One region of the Paraburkholderia sp. BR14374 genome, then DNA from elsewhere that is predicted to be linked to it. Evidence: riboswitches for the same ligand, from Rfam matches in the RefSeq annotation. Region 1 holds a riboswitch; the other holds the start of a gene.
What was found. Region 1 has a riboswitch for cobalamin ahead of cobA (uroporphyrinogen-III C-methyltransferase). Riboswitches for the same ligand answer to the same signal wherever they lie in the genome.
Positions count from the first base shown of each region.

Region 2: it holds a riboswitch for cobalamin, as region 1 does, so the genes downstream of both, AB3X86_RS00490 (TonB-dependent receptor) here and cobA (uroporphyrinogen-III C-methyltransferase) in region 1, are expected to answer to the same signal.

Region 1 is NZ_JBFPKF010000020.1:114,354-121,716, reverse strand. Features, by position in the region: gene cobN (cobaltochelatase subunit CobN) at 1-3,708, opposite strand, end outside; gene cobW (cobalamin biosynthesis protein CobW) at 3,722-4,813, opposite strand; cobalamin riboswitch at 5,016-5,294, opposite strand; cobalamin riboswitch at 5,375-5,636, shown strand; partial or broken gene cobA (uroporphyrinogen-III C-methyltransferase) at 5,880-6,605, shown strand; gene AB3X86_RS31720 (cobalamin biosynthesis protein) at 6,648-7,103, shown strand; gene cobO (cob(I)yrinic acid a,c-diamide adenosyltransferase) at 7,100-7,363, shown strand, end outside.
Region 2 is NZ_JBFPKF010000001.1:119,067-126,429, reverse strand. Features, by position in the region: gene ilvD (dihydroxy-acid dehydratase) at 1-549, opposite strand, end outside; gene AB3X86_RS00525 (LysR family transcriptional regulator) at 708-1,694, shown strand; gene lgt (prolipoprotein diacylglyceryl transferase) at 1,752-2,657, shown strand; gene AB3X86_RS00515 (SIMPL domain-containing protein) at 2,760-3,482, opposite strand; gene AB3X86_RS00510 (EVE domain-containing protein) at 3,740-4,198, opposite strand; RNA gene ssrS (6S RNA) at 4,337-4,518, opposite strand; gene AB3X86_RS00500 (cell division protein ZapA) at 4,596-4,910, opposite strand; gene AB3X86_RS00495 (ATPase) at 4,907-5,266, opposite strand; cobalamin riboswitch at 5,487-5,751, shown strand; gene AB3X86_RS00490 (TonB-dependent receptor) at 5,842-7,363, shown strand, end outside.

The sequences.
Region 1 (7,363 bases):
ACGCTCGCAGATCGAATGCAGCGCATGCGGGTTGTGCCGTTGCATGAACGCGCGGGTGTCGGCGTCGTTCAGATAAGCATCGGCGACGAGCGCGTATTGATGATCGGCGATCACGCGCGCGGTCGCGTCGTAGCCATACAGATAGTCCACGGTCGCGGCGATCTCGGCCGCGCCCTTGTAGCCGTGGCGCTTCACGCCATCGAGCCATTTCGGATTGACCACGCGCGAGCGGATCACGCGCGAGATCTCCTCCTGCAACGTGCGCACGCGCGGCGCGGCAGGATTGCTGTGATCGGCGTGATAGACACTCGGCTGCTGACCGGCCAGATGCCGTACCGCCGCGACCATGCCACCCTGAAACTGGTAGTAGTCGTTCGAATCGAGCACGTCGTGCTCGCGGTTGTCCTGGTTCTGCAGCACCACATCCAGCGCTGCGAGGCGCGCGCCAAACGCTTGATGCGCTTCCTCGCCCGCGCTCTTCTGCGCATACGCATATCCGCCCCACGCCTGATACGCGTTGGCCAGATCGGCGTCGGTCTGCCACTCGCGCGAGTCGATCATCTGCTGCAGACCCGCGCCGTACGCGCCGGGTCGCGCGCTGAACACGCGCCAGCCGGCGCGCTTGCGCGCATCGACCGGGTCCATGCCGCCGGCAATCAACGCATCGCGTTCGCGCTGCACGCGCGCGCGAATCGGATTCAGCTCCGCGGGCTCGTCGAGTTCGGCAACCGCCTGCACGGCCGCATCGAACAGATGCATCACGTTCGCGAACGCATCGCGAAAGAAACCGGATACGCGCAAGGTGACATCGATACGCGGCCGGTCGAACGCTTCGATCGGCATGATCTCGAAGTCCGTCACGCGATGACTGCCCGGCGCCCACTTCGGCCGCACGCCGAGCAGCGCGAGCGCCTGGGCGATATCGTCGCCGCCGGTGCGCATCGTCGCGGTGCCCCAGACCGACAGGCCGATCGCGCGCGGATAATCGCCATGCTCCTGCAGATGCCGCTCGATCAGTTGCTGCGCCGATTTCAGGCCGAGTGCCCACGCGGCTTGGGTCGGCACCGCGCGCGTGTCGACCGAATAGAAGTTGCGGCCGGTGGGCAATACGTCGGGCCGACCGCGCGAAGGCGAGCCGCTCGGACCTGGCGGCACGAAACGTCCTTCGAGGCCGCGCTTGAGCTGCGTCATTTCCTGCGGACCGCAGGCGTCGAGGCGCGGCAGCACGTCGCCGCGCAGGCGCGCGATCACCTGTGCCGCTTGCGGCAGACTCTCGTCGCCTGCGGGAACGGCCCGCGAACGATCCGCGTCATCGCAATCGACACCACAGACGCCGCGCAACAGCTCGCCCGCAAGCAACTCCAGGCGCTCGCGGGTATCGCCGCAATGTCGCCACGGTGCGTCGCTGACCCGCTGCAAAACTTCGGGACGCGGGCCGTCCCATGCGGCGGCCCAATCCACGCTCAACGGATCGAACAGATGATCGATGCGCAGATCGCGCGCCAGCGCGTCGACGAGCCCAGCCTTGCCGCCCTGTCCATCGCCGATCGGAAAGCGCCCGAGCGCGAGCAGCGTATCGCGTCGCTGCACGCCGCGCGGCGACTGCCCGAACGTATGCAGGCCATCGCGAATCTGCGCTTCCTTCAGCTCGCACAGCCACGCATCGACGCGCGTGAGCAGCGCGTCTTCATCGTCCTGTCCGTTCGGCGCCGCGAGACTCAGCTCTTCGTGCAGCCGATGCTCGACGATCGTCGTCAGAATCGTGCGACGCAAGAGTTTTGCGCGACGCGAATCGACCATCAATGCTTCGTAGTATTCGTCGACCTGCCGCTCGAGGTCTTGCAGCGGCCCATAGCTTTCAGCGCGCGTCAGCGGCGGCATCAGATGATCGATGATCACCGCCTGCGCGCGCCGCTTCGCCTGGCTGCCCTCGCCCGGATCGTTGACGATGAACGGATACAGATGCGGCATCGGACCGAGAATCAGATCGGGCCAGCACGCATCGCTCAGCGCGACGCTTTTGCCCGGCAGCCACTCCAGGTTGCCGTGCTTGCCGACGTGCACGACCGCGTCGATGCCGAACTGGTGGCGCAGCCAGAAGTAGAACGCGAGGTACGCATGCGGCGGTACGAGCTCGGCATCGTGATAGCTCGCGTAGTCGCCTTGCTCGTGCGAACGCGAAGGCTGAATGCCGACGAACACCTGCCCGCAGCGCCAGCCCGCGATCATGAAGCGGCCGCGCCGCAGCGTCGGGTCCTGGTCGGGCTTGCCCCAGCGCGCGTTCAACGCGTTGCGCACGCTCGCCGGCAACGCGTCGAAATGCGCGCGATAGTCGTCGAGTGCGAGGCTTTGCAAGGCCGGACGCAGATCGCGGACGACCGGATCGTTGGTCACGCCCTCGGTCAGCCTGTTCAACAACGCGCCGCCGCTGTCTGGCAATTCGCCGACACGATAGCCTTCATCGCGCAGCATCGACAGAATGCCGACCACCGATGCCGGCGTATCGAGCCCCACGCCATTGCCGATGCGCCCTTCGCTCATCGGATAGTTCGCGAGAATCAACGCGACTTTCTTGTCGGCGTTATCGAGCGAACGCAGACGGCACCAGCGCCGGCTCAGCTCGGCGAGAAAGCGCACCCGTTCGAGGTCGGGCTGATAACGAACCACGTCGACCTGCGTATGCGCACAGCGATACGCGAGCCCCTTGAAGCTGATCGCGCGCGTGATGATGCGCCCGTCCACTTCGGGCAACGCGACGTGCATCGCGATATCGCGCGAATTGAGGCCGTGGTTGTCTTTCAGCCAATCCTCGCGATTGCCGCCGCTCAGGATCACCTGCAACACCGGCGCGTCGCCGGCGAGTGCGAGCGGCTCGGGGTCGTCGATCGCGGACGCGGCGAACGCGGTCGTGTTCAGCACCAGCGCGACGCCATGTTGCGCGCACAGCGACTGCACGACATCGCGGCTCATCGCATCCTTCAACGACGCGATCGCGAGCGGCAGCGGATTGAGCCCTTGCGCTTCGAGCGCATCGATCAGCGCATCGAACACCGCGGTATTGGCGGCCTGCAGATGCGCCTTGTAGAACAGGATCGCGACAACCGGCGCGTCCTGCCGCCAACGCGCCTGCCAGTCGGCAACGGTAGGCGTATCGCGCTCGGGGTGATACAGCGACGCGGCCGGCAACGCGCGCGGCGGCTCGGGCTCGCGCCCCCAACCGAGCGCGCGGTACGCGATGCAGCGCAAAAACGCCTCGGCGTTCTGCGGACCGCCCTCGCGCAGATAGCGCCACAACTGCTGACACAACTCGGCGCTTGCGGTACTGCGCGCGAGCAGGTTCGGGTCCTCCTGCAGATCGCCGGAAAACATCGCGAGCGTTTGCTGTTTGCGCTGCGCGAGCGCGACGACCTGCTCGATGCCGTACGGCCAATACGCTTCGCCGCCGAGATGATCGACGACGACCACGCGCGCATGCTGCAACACGTCGTCGAGATAGAAATCGACCGAGGCCGGCTGACGCAGATACGTGACGTTCGCGAGCCGCACACTGGGAAAGCCGTCGCCGAGACGCGGCACCACGCTCGCGAGCAGCGACAGCGTGGTGTCGGCGGAACTGAGCACGACGATCTCGGCGGGCTGCTGATCGATGCGGATCACGCCCTGCGTATCGTCGACGAAACCGCCCGGCGTCGTGCGCAGCAAATGCATGCTGGTGCGCCCGTTATGCCGTCGCGTTCGACGTCGCGCCGAGCGCCGCGTCGAACGCCTGTTGCAGCGCGGGTTGATCGAGGTCTTCGCCGATCAGCACGAAGCGGCTCAGGGCGTCGTCGCCGTTTTCGCCCGCCTGCCAGCGCCGGTCGAAGTAGCTGTCGAAGCGCCGGCCCACGCCCTGGATCACGAGGCGCATCGCCGCGCCCGGCAGTGCCGCAAAGCCTTTGACACGGTAAATCGTGTAGTTTTCGACCAGCGTCTGCAACGCGGCGAGCGCCGCGTCGCGCGACGGCACCGATGCCTGCACGACGACCGAATCGAATTCGTCGTGGTGATGATCGGGGTCGTCGGCGGAACCGTGGTGGTCGTGACGCAGATGGATCGTCTGTTCCGACGCCGCTTCGAGCCCCAGCAGCGTATGCAGATCGAGCTGTCCCCGCTGCGCGCGCACGATCTTCACCTGCGGCGGAATCTCCGCGCGGATCGCGGCTTCCACTTCGTGCTGCCGCGCGTCGTCGATCAGATCGGTCTTGTTCAGAATCACCAGATCGGCGGCCGACAACTGGTCTTCGAACAGCTCGTGCAGCGGCGACTCGTGATCGAGATTCGGATCGGCCTTGCGCTGCGCATCGACGGCGACCGGGTTATCGGCGAACTGGCCGCTTGCGGCGGCCGGGCCATCCACCACCGTCACCACCGCGTCGACCGTGAAGCCGTTGCGGATCTGCGGCCAGTTGAACGCCTGCACGAGCGGCTTCGGCAACGCGAGCCCCGAGGTTTCGATCAGCACGTGATCGAGTTCGTCGCGCCGCTCCGCGAGCTTTTCCATCACCGGGAAGAACTCCTCCTGCACGGTGCAGCACAGACAACCGTTCGCGAGTTCATACAATTGCCCTTCGGTCTCGACGCCGTTTTCATCGCAACCGATGCCGCAGCCCTTGAGGATTTCGCCGTCGATGCCGAGTTCGCCGAACTCGTTGACGATCACCGCGATGCGCTTGCCGCCCGCATGCTGAAGGATGTGCCGCAGCAACGTAGTTTTGCCACTGCCGAGAAAGCCGGTAACGATCGTGACGGGAATCTTGCGCAATTGAGTTTGCATCGTGAGGTCCATCCCTTTGCGTTGCATCGGTCTGCCGCAAGTTCCGCGCATCGGTCGGCATCGGCTGGCGAATGGAGCGAATGAAGCACGCGCAACAGTACCAGCGATCACCAGACACGGGGACGAACGACGGCATTGCCGCGACAACGGAAATACAGAAAGCGGAACTGAGGTCATGAACGCGCCGCCGCATCCCCGCGGCGGTCGTTCTGCTTCTTCGGGCCGGTATCCGGGCTGGCGAAAGCGCCGCTTCCCCTTCCCGGACGAGTGGTTTCTCGTCCAGTGGTGATATGTCGACGCGACCTTGCGCGAGGACATCGAAGCCGGCACCGCGGCGCCCGGCTATCAAGCCGGAACCGCTTTTCGCTTACCGTTGCGGGGACAGCACAGGTTAGCCGCTCTAGCGCAGATGGCTCCCTGTTTCCCGTTTAACTGCATGCGCACGAACGCGCACGCGAGCACCCAAAGTGCGTGCGAGTGTAGGCCCCCGGGCATGCGCAGTCAAGGAACGCAGGGCGCCGGAAAGCGCCGCCGAGGCTTATCTGGCAAGGCGTCATATGCTATCGTATGCGCGCGTTTGGTGCCCGCACATGCGCTCGCATGTGCAGTTAAACGGGAAACAGGCAGCGCGTCGCGCGTTTAACCTGTGCTGTCCCCGCAACGGTAAGCGACCTGCGGCGCGCGATTCGATTCGCCTTCGATTCCGCTGTGCCGCGCATGCGTTTTTTGATGCCACTGTCCCCGCGAATCCGCAAACCGGGACGGGAAGGCGAAGCGCGTGAGGCCGCCAGCCCGGATACCGGCCAGACGCGGAGGCGGCGCCGCATGCATCCGTGCATCAGGTTGCGCCGCCGGCCGCCGGAATCCGCGGGGAACGGATGTGAAGGCGTAGCAGCGCGGCATCGCGTGTGTCGTGGCGTTCTCTCTGAAGAATCCGCCGCGAACCGCACGAGTGGCCGCGCCCGGATTCGCTGTACCGCATGACATCTATATTCACCGCCGTGTGCACCGTCGCACGCCGCTTCTCTCCCCCCATCTCCGCATGGCATGCGCCATGCACGCCGCGATGACGCGCGCCTGGCTGATCGGCGCCGGTCCCGGCGACGTCGAACTGATGACCCTGAAGGCCACTCGTGCGCTCGCCCAGGCCGATGTCGTGCTGGTCGACGATCTGGTCAATCCCGACGTACTGCAGTTTGCAAGCGCCAACGCGCAAGTCGTGTACGTCGGCAAGCGCGGCGGGCATCCGTCGACGCCGCAAGCGGACATCGTCGCGCAAATGCTCATGCATCTGCGCGCGGGACGCAGCGTGGCGCGGCTCAAGGGCGGTGATCCGTTCGTGTTCGGCCGCGGCGGCGAAGAATTGCAGGCGCTGCGGGCGGCGGGTATCGACGTGGACGTGATCAACGGCATTACGGCCGGCATCGCCGCGCCCGCGACGCTCGGCATCGCGGTCACGCATCGCGATTACGCGCAGGGCGTCGTGTTCGTCACTGGCCACGGCGCCGGCAGCGGCGAACCGGACTGGACCGCGCTCGCCGCCACGCGCATGACGCTCGTGATCTATATGGGCATGCGGCGGCTCGGCGAAATCGTCGGCGCGTTGCTCGCGGCCGGCATGTCCGCCGATACGCCCTGCGCGGCGATCGAATCGGCGACGCGGCCGGAGCAGCGTCACGTGCTCGCGCCGCTGCGCGAGTTTGCCGAGGCGGTCGTGCGCGCGGGACTCGGCTCGCCGGCGATCGTGGTGATCGGCGGCGTGGCCTCGTTCGCGCTTGCGCGTGATGCGGCCAAACGCGACGGCCGAGTCGATCACGAACAAGCTGCGAGCGCGATTAAAACGCTGAGCGTCGGCATAGGTTGCCGCTTGCACAGCGATGCGGCTGACATCGAAGCCGCCGTGCGCGCAGCACTCGGTGCGAATGCCTTCGAGCAGATCCGCACCATTGCGACGATCGACGCCAAAGCCAACGAAGCAGGTCTGCTCGAATTCTGTTCGCGCCATCAACTACCGCTGCAACTGTTCAGCCGCGAGCAGATCGCCGCCGCACCGGTCGCGTCGCCGTCGGCGGCCGCGCGCGCGCATCTTGGTGTCGACGGTGTGTGCGAACCGTGTGCGCTACTGGCGGCAGCAGCGTCGGTCTGCGCGACAATCGCGCAAAACGCACGTCTGATCGTACGCAAAACCACGCACGCCGGCATTACCGTTGCGATTGCGGCTGCGAGCGACAGCGCACCCGGCGATGTAGCGCCCTTCCATCCCGCCCCTCAAGACCAGGACCTCCGATGAAAACCGATCCCGAATCGCATCAACGCATGACCGAGCGCCGCCGCGAAGGCCACGAAAAGAAACAGGCCAGCGCGACCGTCGAAAAAGGCCTGCTGATCGTCAACACCGGCACCGGCAAGGGCAAGAGCACGGCCGCGTTCGGCATGGCCGTGCGGGTGCTCGGCCACGGCATGCGGCTGGGCGTCGTGCAGTTCATCAAGGGCGCGCTGCATACGTCGGAGCGCGATTTCCTCGGCGCGATCGCGCAATGCGATTTCATC
Region 2 (7,363 bases), on a different contig from region 1:
GCCCTCGAAATCCTCCTGCGACATGCGGCCCGCCGTGAATTCGCCGACCGCCTCGAACGACGACACGATCGTCAGATCGGTGCCTTTCCAGTTGCCCGGCCGGATCGTGCCGCCATACACGTAGATGCCCGGCACGTTCATGCGCGCGAGGCCGATCATGCCGCCAGGCATGTTCTTGTCGCAGCCGCCGATCACGACCACGCCGTCCATCCATTGACCCTGCACGCAGGTCTCGATGCAGTCGGCGATCACCTCGCGCGACACCAGCGAGTACTTCATGCCTTCGGTGCCCATCGACATGCCGTCCGAGATGGTCGGCGTGCCGAAGGTCTGCGGATTCGCGTCGGCGCGCTTGATCGCGGTGACGGCCGCGTCGGCCAGACGCTGCAGGCCCGCGTTGCACGGCGTGATCGTCGAGTGGCCGTTGGCGACGCCGATCATCGGTTTGTCGAAATCCTCCTTCTGGTACCCGAGCGCGTAGTACATCGAGCGATTCGGGGAACGCGCGATGCCTTGCGTGATGTTCTTCGAACGACGGTTGTAGGCCATGGGGAGCTCCAGATCTGGCTGTTCTGTTGAGTGCGCACGCGGCGCCCGCGCGCGCATCCGTTCAGTGTAGTTCCGCCAGACCGCGCGAACAGGCGGTTTTGCGTGGCCCGCGTCGCATGTATTATTCGCGGCTGTTCAGGTCGTAAATTATATTAATCATGCTGCCGACGATTCCTGATCTGCGCCAGTTGCGCTATTTCGTCACCGTCGCCGAAGAAAAGCACTTCGGGCGCGCAGCCGCGCGTTTGTCGATGACGCAGCCGCCGCTGTCGCAGGCGATCCGCGCGCTCGAAGAGACGCTCGGCGTCGAGCTGTTCGCGCGCACCAAGCGCTCGGTGGAGCTGACCGCGGTCGGCGCCGATCTGCTGCCGGAGGTGCAGCGGCTGCTCGCGGCGGCGGAAGGTTTAAGACCGCTCGCGCAGAGCCTCGCGCGCGGCGAGGCGGGCGTGCTGTCGCTCGCGTTCGTGTCGACCGCGGATTACGGCCTGCTGCCGCTGCTGCTGCGCGATTTCGGCGCGCGGCATCCGCGCGTGCGGCTCGAGCTGACCGAGGCGACCAGCGACGTGCAGGTCGAGGAACTGGTGGCTGGGCGTATCGACGCGGGTCTGGTGATCGCGCCGCTGCCGTCGCGGCATGCATCGCAGCTGTCGTGGCTGCCGATCGCGCGCGAGCCGCTCGTGATCGCGATGTCGACGGAGATGGCGCGAGGCTTGCAAGGCAGCGTGAACAAAAACGGCAAGGGCAAGCCAAATGAAGACCCCGCCGCCGAATGGCTCGACACGCCCGTCAGCTTGCGCGATCTCGGCGACGCGCCGCTCGTGATCTTCCCGAGACGTCTCGCGCCAGGCTTTTATGACATCATTATGGATTGCTACGGCGTCGCGGGGCTCGCGCCGCGGATCGGCCAGGAGGCGATCCAGATGCAGACCATCGTGAGTCTCGTGTCGGCCGGCATGGGCGTCGCACTGGTGCCGCAATCGTTGCGTAACCTGCGGCGCACGGGCGTCGTGTACCGGCCGTTGTCCGAGTCGGTGCCCGCGATCGAAACGGGGCTCGTCTGGCGTACCGACGAGGTCAGCCCGGTGCTGGCGGGCTTCATCGACATCGTGCGCGCGCATGCGGCGAGCGTGGCCTTGCGCGTCTAGATCCCGCTTCTGATCCTGTAAAACTGCTTTCGAACCTGAACTGCCCATAACTACACGATGCTCATTCACCCGAATTTCGACCCTGTCGCCATCCATCTGGGGCCGCTCGCCGTGCGCTGGTATGGCTTGATGTACCTCGTCGCGTTCGTCGCGGCGATCGTGGTCGCCCGGCTGCGGCTGCGGCTGCCGTACGTCGCCGCGCAAGGCTGGACCGCGAAAGACATCGACGACATGCTGTTCTTCGGCGTGCTTGGCACGATCCTCGGCGGCCGGCTCGGCTATGTGCTGTTCTACAAGGCCAGCTTCTACTTCGCGCATCCGCTCGACATCTTCAAGGTGTGGGAAGGCGGTATGTCGTTTCACGGCGGCTTTCTCGGCGTCACCATTGCGATGATGCTGTTCGCGTATCAGCGCAAGCGCTCGTGGCTGCAGGTCACCGACTTCGTCGCGCCGATGGTGCCCACGGGCCTCGCGGCGGGGCGGCTCGGCAACTTCATCAACGGCGAGCTGTGGGGTCGCGTGACCGATCCGGCCGCGCCGTGGGCGATGCTGTTCCCCGGCGCCGCGCCTGACGACGCCAGCTGGCTCGCCGCGCATCCGCAATTGGCCGCGCAATGGCATCTGAACGAAGTGTTTGCGCAATATCACATGCTGCCGCGGCATCCGTCGGAGCTGTACGAGATCGCGCTCGAAGGCGTGGCGCTGTTTTTCGTGCTGATTTTCTTCTCGCGCAAGCCGAAGCCGCTCGGCGCGATCTCCGCGATGTTCCTGATCGGCTACGGCCTCGCGCGCTTCACGGTCGAATTCGCGCGCGAGCCGGACGATTTCCTCGGCCTGCTCGCGATGGGGCTGTCGATGGGTCAATGGCTGTCGCTGCCGATGATCCTCGCGGGCATCGGCCTGATGGTGTGGGCGTATCGCCGTGGGCGGCGCGAGCCGGCACAGGCGGTTGGCGCGAACTGAGCGACGCCAGGCTCGCGTAGCGAGCGCTGCATGAAAAAACGCCACGGCTTCGATGGATGCCGTGGCGTTTCTCTTTGATGCGCTGGCGTTCGCGCGTGCGCGTCACTTCATCTGCACCGACCCCGACACGTTGACCGTCACCGTCGAGGTGCCGCCTTCGAGCGGCATCGGCGCGCTCTTCGCGTCGGCGCCCATCGTGCGTGCGCTCATCATCATCGGACGCGGCATCACGCCGCTGTGATTCACGTTGACCTCGCGGATCGAATAGCCGCTAAAGCCGAACGCCTGCGACGATGCCGCGGCCTGCTCGCGAAACGATTTGATCGCCTCGCCGCTGAGCCGCTGTTCGGCGGCGCGCTGCGCTTCCGGCGACAGCGAGAAACGCACGTTGCCCACCTGCATGATCGATGCCATCTGTCCGGCGAGCTTCGAAGCCGCGGCGAAGTCGCGCGATTCGAGCACGACTTCCGTGCGGCCGCGCCACGCCGAGATGCGTCCGTCACGGTCCGTCGACGGGAAGATCGAGAACGCACCCGAGCGCGCGGTTACGCCGGCGACGCCGCGCGCCTTCTGCAATGCCGCGTCGGCACGTTGGTTCAGCGTCGCCGTCAACGCCGACGGCTCGCTCGCTTCCTGCTCGTAAAACAGCGTGATTTCGACTTCGTCCTGCGGGACTTCCGCGCTCGCCTGCGCGTTCAGCGACAACACGCCCGAGGGCTGCGGCATCATGGTTTGTGCGCGAGCGGGCGCTGGGTTCAGCGCGAGCGCCACAGGCGCGCCAAAGGCGAGCGCGAGTGCGAGAGCCCGTGCGGTTTTTGTCGTCATGGCTGGAATCCTTGTTTGACTAGGTTGTGCACGTTCGACGCGTGCGCCGCGTGATGACGCGATGGTGGCGCGCGGTTTGACGGATGCGCTGGCGAATGGATCGGGGGTGCCGTTGAGCGGTTGATTCGAGCTCGCGCGTTCGTCGACCGATTAGGCGCGTTTTACCGACGCTTGGTTCCCCAATTAGTACTTCGCCGCCGCATCGGAAATGATCGCCCGGACGCGATCACGACACGCGCCGCGTCGCGCATTTGCCCTTAAACCAGCTGTTTAGTAATGAAGCGCCATTCGGCGTCGGTCACCGGTGTGATCGACAGACGGTTGCCTTTGGCGAGCACGCGCATGTCCTGCAATTCGGCATGCTCGCGCAGCGCGGCCAGCGGAATCAGCGCGATTTTCTTCTTGAACACGACGTCGACGAGCATCCAGCGCGGCGTTTCCGGCGACGATTTCGGGTCGTAGTACGGACTCTTTTTATCGAACTGCGTCGGGTCCGGATACGCGGTCGACGAGACTTCCGCGATGCCCGCGATGCCGGGCTCCGGACAGCTCGAATGATAGAAGAGCACGCCGTCGCCGACCTGCATCACGTCGCGCATGAAGTTGCGCGCCTGATAGTTGCGCACGCCGGTCCACGGCAAGGTGCGATGCGGTGCGTTGGCGAGGTCGTCGATGCTTGCTTCGTCCGGTTCGGACTTCATCAGCCAGTAGCGCATGAATCGGAGTGAGCGTGTGAGATTGAACGAGGCGCCAACAACAGGCGCGTGCGGAAAGCCCCTGAAACAGGCACTCAAACGAAAGAACGACGACCAAAGAAAAACGGCATCGAACCGAAGTCCGATGCCGTTCCAGATAAGGTCCCCGCCTTAGCCGCTAGGCCGGCATCCTGAACCGAGGGTTCAGAATTGGTCGCAGTTAGCAACACTTCGGGTACATCAGACAGAGTGACGCGCACACCCGTGCTACAAATTTCCGCAACCGTGCACATGGCATTGGTTCAAGGAATATATGACCTTGGCGAACCAGGCAGGGAAGCTAAACGATGAAGCTACAACACAAACTGTTGAACAAGCGACCGGTTCGAAACCGGCCCGCTATTGAGTCAACTACTGCTTACTGCATGCTGTACTGCTCAATCACAGTACCTAGCTGTTCGTTCATTTGCTGCATTGTACGCCGGATTTCTTCAGCAGGAAATGCTTCTCCGTGTCGCACACTGCTTTGCAGCTTAAGCAGTTCCGATGCCAGCGACAGTGCCGCCATCACCGCGATGCGATCGGTGCCGCGCACATTGCTGCCGCTGCGGATTTTCTTCATCTCGGCGTCGACGCGCGCGACCGCCTCGAGCAGCGCGCCTTCCGTTTCGGGCGAACAGGCGAGACGGTAGGGTACTTCCAGAATCGATACTTCGATCTGCTTGGTGGTCATGCGCTTTCTCCGTGTCGGCTCACGTCGCCTTCCGCTTCCTCGTGTTCGGGCTGGGCGGACTCGAGCAGATCGAGCTGGTTATCCGGTTCGCTGCTTGCGCGTGCGCGCGGCAATTTTTCGAGAATCGCATTCAGGCGCACCTGAGCGTCGTCGATCTTGGCGGACAGCGCGTCGCGTTCAGCTTGCAGTGCGTCGCGCTCGGCACGCAATTGCGCGAGTTCGGTGTGCGTGGCTTGTACTTCGGCACGCGTTTGCGCGAGCTGCTCTTCGAGCGCGATCCGCGCTTCGTTGTGGCGCTTGCTGATCGCAATCAGCTTGCCGATGTTCTGGGAGAGTGATTCGAGTTCGGTGAGCATGTGCTGCGTCCTCTAAAGACATCGCATTTTAGCGCGGAATATTACAGGTTCCGACAATTGTCTCGTTTCGAGACGTAACAGCATCGCTTCATGCAAGTTCGTTGCGAGTCGTGTCGTCGACCATAAGATCAAACACCGGCAATCCATCGGACAATAACCTGCATTCGACAGAACGGATCGCGCTCCGGTTGGCCTTTCTTGACGCCCCGCGAAGCCGCTCCTACACTTCCCGCACTCTGGTGCCCGCGCGCGCTTTTCGGCGCGCGCAGTTAAACGGGAAGCAGGGCGCGCGCGGTGCCAAACCGGATGCGCGAACCTGCGCTGCCCCCGCAACGGTAAACGACCGCATGTGATGTGCTCATGCAGGTCGGTCCTTGTCGCACGGTTGGAAGTTCAATCTGCGAGTGTGCCACTGCGCGTCACGCGTGGGAAGGCGGGATCGATGTGTCGTAGCCCGGATACCGGCCAGAAAAGAGGGACGTCCCCCGCGAAAACGTTAAACATGGGGGACGCCTCGTGACGCGTCGGCCTGCGGGGAAGCAGGCCGCGCATGCCATCCACAGGAATGTCATCCCATGTTGTCCCCCATCGCCCGCGCGACGCTGCTCGCGTTCGCGAGCCTGCCGCTCGTCGCGCATGCGCAAAGCGCCGAGCCTGTGCCTTCATCGTCAGCTGCGGATGCAAACACCGCGAACGCCCTAAACGTTGCCGATGCGGCCAATCCCACTTCCGCCGATGCATCGGGCAACGTGCTGTCGCCGATCGTCGTGACCGCACAACGCGGAGCGCAAGCGTTGCGCGACGCGATCCCGCAGACCACGCAGTTCGATCAGCAGGATATCGCCGACACGACCGCGACCGATCTGCCCGGCCTGCTGCGACTCGCGCCCGGCGCGCAAATTTCGCGCACGGGTGGCCCCGGTTCGACCACGAGCCTCTTTCTGCGCGGCGCGTCGTCGACGCAATCGCTGCTGCTGATCGACGGCGTGCGCGTCGATTCGGTGAGTCTCGGCTCCGCTCAGCTCGCACAGATTCCGCTCGACCAGGTCGATCACGTCGAAGTCGTGAACGGCAACGTGTCGGCGTTGTACGGCTCGGGCGCGATCGGCGGTGTCGTGCAGGTGTTCACGAAAGACGGCGGCGATCATCCGCCGCGCTTCAATTTTTCGCTCGGCTACGGCAGCTATCACACGCAGATGCAAACGGCCGGCGTGAACGGCGCGCTCGATCAGGACGGCCGCACGACCTTCAACATCTCGCTAGCGCGCACGAAGAGCGACGGCTTTTCGTCGCTCGATCCGCTCGAGGCGCCGGGCGCGAATCCGAACGCGAACGGCAATCTGAACGAGAGCATCAGCGCGTCGCTGCGCCATGAGTTCACCGACAAGTGGGATGCGGGCGTCAGCTACTTCCAGTCGAACAACAACAACAGCTACGACAATGCGTACGGCGTGCCAACCGATCTGAACAACCTCTATAGCAAGGTGCGTCAGGTATCGGTGTTTGCGAACGGCAAGCTGACCGACTGGTGGACCACCCACTTCACGCTCGCCGAGGGCGACGACCGCAGCGTATCGAACACCAATGGCATCTACAACGACCGCTTCGATACCGACAATCGCCAGTACACGTGGCAGAACGATTTCGCGCTCGCCGCGAACCAGAAGCTGCAATTCGGCTACGAGCATCTCGACCAGACTCTCGACTCCGACACGTTCGCCGCGCCCGACCGTCACGTCGATTCGGTCTTCGCCGGCTACAGCGCACGCTTCGGCCGCAACCAGATTCAGGCCAACGTACGCCGCGACCAGTACTCCGATTTCGGCGGAGCGAACAGTTACTATCTCGGCTACGGTTTCGACATCACGTCGCACTGGAAGGTAACCGCAAGCTATTCCGATGCGTTCCGCGCGCCGAGCTTCGACGATCTGTACTATCCGATCAGCGGCAACCCGTCGATCCAGCCCGAGCGCAGTCACTCGGTCGAAGCCGGTTTGCAGTACGCGACCGATGCGCTCGGCGTGATGCGTCTGAACGCATTCCAGACGCGCTATACGAATCTGATCGACTACGTGCAGACGATCCCCGGCATCTATC